DNA from 3 places in the Blautia massiliensis (ex Liu et al. 2021) genome. Region 2 is predicted to be linked to each of the others. Evidence: predicted binding sites of a transcription regulator. Region 2 holds the regulator's gene; each other region holds the start of a gene.
The links. Region 2 encodes NrdR, which represses ribonucleotide reductase genes. Its sites were predicted from a motif close to CACAANATNTTGTG; they were not measured.
Positions count from the first base shown of each region.

Region 1: the regulator NrdR is predicted to act here: its motif matches at 923-936, upstream of nrdD (anaerobic ribonucleoside-triphosphate reductase).
Region 3: the regulator NrdR is predicted to act here: its motif matches at 901-914, upstream of ACTNDQ_RS03750 (ribonucleoside triphosphate reductase).

Region 1 is NZ_JBQHWA010000006.1:90,240-92,516, reverse strand. It holds gene asnA (aspartate--ammonia ligase) at 1-28, opposite strand, end outside; gene ACTNDQ_RS03700 (hypothetical protein) at 311-778, shown strand; gene nrdD (anaerobic ribonucleoside-triphosphate reductase) at 979-2,277, shown strand, end outside.
Region 2 is NZ_JBQHWA010000004.1:86,548-88,824, forward strand. It holds gene gdhA (NADP-specific glutamate dehydrogenase) at 1-517, shown strand, start outside; gene nrdR (transcriptional regulator NrdR) at 710-1,159, opposite strand; gene ACTNDQ_RS02450 (YlmC/YmxH family sporulation protein) at 1,298-1,552, shown strand; gene sigG (RNA polymerase sporulation sigma factor SigG) at 1,666-2,277, shown strand, end outside.
Region 3 is NZ_JBQHWA010000006.1:101,864-104,140, reverse strand. It holds gene hflX (GTPase HflX) at 1-851, shown strand, start outside; gene ACTNDQ_RS03750 (ribonucleoside triphosphate reductase) at 1,066-2,277, shown strand, end outside.

The DNA.
Region 1 (2,277 bases), on a different contig from region 2:
AGGTTGCGGGGATTGTGATTGTATTCATTATCGGCTCCTCCTGATGATTTTTAGGCTTATTGCTCTGTGGGGTATTATAACAGAAAATGGGTGGAGTGGCAATATAATGAGAGGGGAAGTCTTTTGGGGTATCGTAGAAAAATACTGGGTATTAAATGCCTGGTGTGATATACTGAAAAAAGAATGCTTATGTTTACGATGGAAATATAAATATCCGTTTTGACGGATAGAATGGAGGGAGTTTATGGCAGGTCAAAGGTGTCAGGTTTGTGGGGGGAAGGTTGTAAATGGCAGGTGTTCATTATGTGGGATGCCTTACAGAAATGATGAGGTGTTATATCATCTGAATGAGCCCCGGGAGATACATTATAAACATGCTTCCGCCAAAGTGCGGGATATGATGCGGCAGTATGGACAGGATGCTGATCAAACAACACAACATAACGGAAACGTAAACCGGAATACGAACGCAAACCGGAATACAAACATAAACCGGAATACGAATGCAAGCCGCAATACCGATTTGAATCGGAATCTAACCGGAAGCCGGAATACAGGTGCAGCAGCCGGACGTAAGACTGCAGCGGCAGTTAATACCGGGAATAAAACAACGGTGGGCAGAAATCGTGCAGAAGTTTTAGATCAGGGAAAAAAACAGCAAAAAAAAGATCAGAAAAGCAGCGGGGCAGGCTGGATCATATGGTTTATAGTGACACTGGCCATTCTGCTTCCGAAGTTATGGGATTTTCTTGCAGATTGGATCGGAACGAATTTGTGAGAATATTTCTGCAGTGAGATCAGGCAGTGCTAAGTGTCTGTATTTTCGTGTATACAGAAATATCCCTTTTCTTTTCTCCTCAGCTGTGTTATACTCATGCCTAGCACAACATATAGATGAAAAACAATATATAGAGGATATAGGTACTATATATAGTATTTTGCGTAGCGACTTATATATAGCACAGGGAGGGATGAGCAATGTTATATGTGATCAAGAAAGACGGGACAAGAGAGGAGTTTAATCCGCAGAAGATCGTGGCTGCCGTGAACAAATCCGCAGAGCGTATTCTTTATACTTTTTCAGACGAGGAGAAGGATTTTATCTGCCGTTTTGCCCAGGAGCATGCGGATTCCCTTGGAAAGAATGAGATCGAGATCCAGGAGATGCACAACATCGTGGAGGGGGCTCTGGAGCGTGTGAATCCGGCAGTTGCCAAGAGCTACCGTGATTATCGGAATTACAAGCTGGATTTTATCCATATGATGGATGATGTCTATACCAAGAGTCAGGCGATCCGTTATATCGGTGATAAAAGTAATGCCAATACAGACAGCGCCCTTGTTGCCACGAAACGAAGCCTGATTTTTAATGAGCTGAACAAGGAACTCTATCGGAAGTTTTTTATGAACCGTAATGAGCTTCAGGCATGTAAGGACGGCTACATTTATATTCATGACCAGTCTGCACGTCTGGATACCATGAATTGCTGTCTGTTCGATGTGGCAGCTGTTTTAAGTGGCGGTTTTGAGATGGGCAATGTCTGGTATAACGAGCCGAAGACTCTGGATACAGCCTTTGATGTTATGGGGGATATCATTCTCAGTACAGCAGCACAGCAGTATGGTGGCTTTACAGTGCCGGAGGTTGATAAGATCCTGGCACCGTATGCAAAGAAGAGCTATGATAAATATATTTCCGAATTTATGAAATACTCGGATGAGAGTTGGAGTGGCCGTGAGGAGAGAGCTATTGAGTATGCTCTTGATAAGGTCCGCAGGGATTATGACCAGGGCTGGCAGGGAATTGAGTACAAGCTGAATACCGTCGGTTCTTCCAGAGGTGATTATCCGTTTGTTACGGTGACACTTGGTCTTGGAACCGAGCAGTTTGAGAAGATGTGTACGATTTCCCTTCTTGAGGTCCATCAGGGAGGACAGGGTAAGGCCGGACACAAGAAACCGGTACTTTTCCCGAAGATCGTATTCCTTTATGACAAAGAGATCCATGGTCCCGGAAAGTGCTGTGAGGATATTTTTGAGGCTGGTGTGGAGTGTTCCTCCAAAACCATGTATCCGGACTGGTTGTCTATGTCCGGCGCAGGCTATATTTCCAGTATGTACAGGAAATACAAGAAGGTCATCAGCCCGATGGGATGCCGTGCTTTCTTAAGTCCGTGGTATGAGCGTGGCGGTATGGAGCCGGCGGATGAGAATGATACGCCTGTTTTTGTGGGACGTTTTAACATTGGTGCGGTAAGCCTTCATCTTCCGATGATC
Region 2 (2,277 bases):
CCTTGACGTCGTAAAGGATATCAAAGAAGTAAAACGTGGACGTATCAAAGAATATGCAGACCGTGTTGAGGGTGCTACCTACACTGAGGGACTTGGCATCTGGAATATCAAATGTGATATCTACCTTCCATGCGCTACTCAGAACGAGCTTGGTCTTGACGGAGCTAAAACACTGGTTGCAAATGGCTGCAAATACGTCGTTGAAGGTGCAAACATGCCTACTACTCTTGATGCAACAACATACCTTCAGGAGAACGGTGTTCTCTTCATGCCTGGTAAAGCCGCAAACGCTGGCGGTGTTGCCACATCTGCACTTGAGATGAGCCAGAACTCCATGAGACTTTCCTGGACAAGAGAAGAGGTTGATGAGAAACTCCACAACATCATGATCGATATCTTCCACAAAGCTGATGACGCTGCTAAACGTTACGGTATGGAAGACAACTATGTTGTAGGTGCAAACATCGCCGGCTTCGAAAAAGTTGTTGACGCTATGAAAGCTCAGGGTATTGTTTAATTAAGTTTCCTGAATCATTAATGTATATTTATAGCAGGGACCGCAGAGGATTTTTCCCAGGCGGTTCCTGTTTTTTTGTATCCACTTTTACGATCTCTGAAAAATCAAACATTCATGTTTCAAAAAAAGGCCGGTTGTCTTTTGACAATCGGCCTGAAATCTCCTGCATTTGCGGTCTATTCATTTAATCTCTTAATTGATCAGCTTCTTCAGCTCATCCATAAAGGTACTGACATCTTTAAACTCTCTGTATACAGACGCAAATCGTACATACGCCACCGCATCCAGATCCTTCAGATGCTCCATAACGATCTCTCCGATCTTGGTACTGCTGATCTCACGGTCTTCTGACCGGAAAATATCTCCTTCTATGGAATCGATCATCTCTTCCACTCTCTCAATGGGAATGGGGCGCTTATAGCAGGCACGAAGAACACCATCCTGGATCTTGGAACGTTTATAGCTTTCCCGGTTCTGATCCTTCTTGATCACAGTCAGCGGAATCGTTTCCACCTTCTCATAAGTTGTAAAACGCTTTCCGCAAGCATCACAGAGACGGCGGCGGCGGATGGAATTGGTATCCTCTACAGGTCTGGAATCTACAACTCTTGTATTATCCTGGTTACAGAACGGACATCTCACAGAACTCTCCCCCTTTCCGGATCAGTAAATCATTACTAAATTCGTTTTTATTATAAAATAAATGCACATAATGTGTCAATAATCGGACTTGCATAAATTTTACAGATTTTCCATAAAATCATACCAGGTGATGAATTTATGCGCATCTGTGAGCTGAAACAAAAAGAAGTGATCAATATCCATACCTGCCGCAGTCTTGGCTGCCCTCTTGATGTGGAATTCTGCTGTGAAACCGCACGTCTGAAAGCCCTGATCATGCCGGAACCGGGAAAATTTTGCTGGTGTTTTTCCAAAGAAAATGAATATTCCATTCCATGGGACTGCATCCGCCAGATCGGCGAAGATATCATCCTTGTTGATTTCCGTAATGAAAAACTGCTGTCCGGAGAATAAATACCTCCTTATTGTCAAGGCCCTTTATTTTTTATATTTTCCCTGAAAAAGTATATTTCAACCGCCCTCTGAGAATCATCTTAATGTACTGACAAGACAAGGAGGATTCTAAGATGGCACTGAATAAAGTTGAAATCTGCGGAGTAAATACCTCAACCCTTCCCGTTCTCGATCAGGAAGAAAAGGCGGAGCTCTTTAAAAGAATCAAAGCTGGCGATGAAGAAGCCAGGGAATTGTACATCAAAGGCAATCTGCGGCTTGTTTTAAGCGTGATCCGGCGTTTTCAGAACAGCAGTGAAAATCCGGATGACCTTTTTCAGATCGGCTGCATCGGCCTGATCAAAGCGATCGATAATTTCGACACCACTCTTCAGGTAAAATTTTCCACCTATGCAGTTCCCATGATCATCGGAGAGATCCGAAGATATCTCCGTGATAACAACAGCATACGGGTCAGCCGTTCTCTGCGGGATATCGCTTACAAAACCATCTATACCCGGGAAAACTATATGCGGCAGCATCTCAAAGAGCCTACCATTGCAGAAATCGCTGATGAGATCGGTATTGACAAGGAAATGATCGTCTATGCCATGGATGCGATTCAGAGCCCGGTAAGCCTTTTTGAGCCCGTGTATTCCGAAGGCGGAGATACCCTATATGTTATGGATCAGATCAGTGATAAAAAGAACCTGGAAGAAAACTGGGTGGAGGATATTTCTCTTCGG
Region 3 (2,277 bases), on a different contig from region 2:
AGCTTCGTTACCGGTCTGCACGTCTTGTGGGACTACGTTCTTCTCTTTCGCGACTTGGAGGAGGAATCGGAACCAGAGGCCCTGGTGAGAAAAAGCTGGAGACAGACCGTCGTCTGATCCGGAACAGGATATCCGCACTGAAGCAGGAGCTTTCCCAGGTAGAAAAGCACAGAGAGCTGATCCGTTCCAGAAGAGCTGTGGGAAATCTGAAGACAGCAGCCATTGTTGGCTATACCAATGCAGGAAAGTCAACGCTTCTGAATACACTGACAGGCGCTTCGGTGCTTTCGGAGGATAAGCTGTTTGCCACACTGGATCCGACTACCCGTCTTCTGACACTGGATGACGGACAGCAGCTTCTTCTTACGGATACCGTAGGCTTTATCCGCAAGCTTCCCCACAATCTGGTGGAAGCCTTCAAGAGTACTCTGGAGGAAGCCAAATATGCGGATTATATCATTCATGTGGTAGATGCATCCAATCCTCAGGCGGAGATACAGATGCATATCGTATATGAAACCCTGAAAGAGCTTGGTGCTCTGGGAAAAAAGACGATCACACTTTTTAACAAGCAGGACCGTGTTTCCGGGGAGAGCTTTCGGGATCTCCGAGCAGACCATACGCTGAAGATTTCCGCACGGACAGGAGAGGGGCTTGAGGAATTTAAGCAGCTTCTTTCTGAGATACTGGCAGAAGGACAGATTTATATGGAACGGCTTTTTCCTTATTCGGAGGCCGGTCAGATCCAGCTGATCCGTGAGTATGGACAGCTTCTTTCGGAAGAGTATACCGAAAGAGGGATTGCTGTAAAAGCAAGAGTTCCGCGGGAAATCTATCCGAAAGTCACATAATGTTAAAATATCTACTCAGTACCATATATAGTACCGTGAACAAAACGGGCACTATATATGGTGCTTTTTATGTTGACGCAAAGAGGCGTGTCTGATACAATAAGCCTACAGCGCTTTGAACACAGATCGTGAAACGAAGTGTGTTCGTAAGCAGGCAAGTGAGGCGGAATGGAATATCCGCTTATAAATAAATGCATGAGGGAGGCATTTTCTTATGTTTCAGGTAGTAAAAAGAGACGGTGAATTAGATGAATTTAAAATGGGGAAGATCACCGCGGCAATTGATAAGGCATTTGATGCCAAAGGTAAGAATTACAGTTCGGATATGATCGATCTTCTGGGACTTCGTGTTACAGCGGATTTTCAGAATAAGATCGAGAACAACCGGATTTCTGTTGAGGATATCCAGGACAGTGTGGAGAACGTACTGATCCAGGCCGGATATTCTGATGTTGCCAAGGCGTATATCCTTTATCGTAAGCAGCGTGAGAAGATTCGCAATATGAAATCCACCATCCTTGACTATAAAGAGATCGTAAACAGCTATGTAAAGGTTGAGGACTGGCGTGTAAAGGAGAACTCAACGGTTACTTATTCTGTAGGAGGTCTGATCTTAAGCAACTCCGGAGCAGTTACCGCAAACTACTGGCTGTCTGAGATCTACGACAACGAGATCGCAGATGCACACAGAAATGCAGATATCCATATCCATGATCTGTCCATGCTGACCGGTTACTGTGCAGGCTGGTCCCTGAAGCAGCTGATCCGAGAGGGACTTGGCGGTATTGAGGGTAAGATCACTTCTGCACCTGCAAAGCATTTAAGTGTACTCTGCAACCAGATGGTGAATTTCCTGGGTATCATGCAGAACGAGTGGGCGGGCGCACAGGCATTTTCATCCTTTGATACTTATCTGGCACCTTTTGTAAAGGCAGACAACCTTTCCTATCCGGAGGTTAAGAAATGCATTGAGTCCTTTGTATATGGCGTAAATACTCCAAGCCGCTGGGGCACTCAGGCACCATTTTCCAACATTACACTGGACTGGACCGTTCCGGACGACCTTGCAGAGCTTCCGGCTATCGTAGGCGGCAAGGACATGGATTTCAAATACAAAGACTGTAAGAAAGAAATGGATATGGTCAATAAGGCATTTATCGAGACCATGATCGAGGGAGATGCCAACGGACGTGGATTCCAGTATCCGATCCCGACCTACTCCATCACAAAGGAATTCGACTGGTCTGATACCGAGAACAACCGTCTTCTCTTTGAGATGACTTCCAAGTACGGTACTCCGTATTTTTCCAATTATATCAACAGTGATATGAAGCCAAGCGACATCCGCAGCATGTGCTGCCGCCTCCGTCTGGATCTCCGTGAGCTCCGCAAAAAGAGTGGTGGATTCTTTGGATCCGGTGAGAGC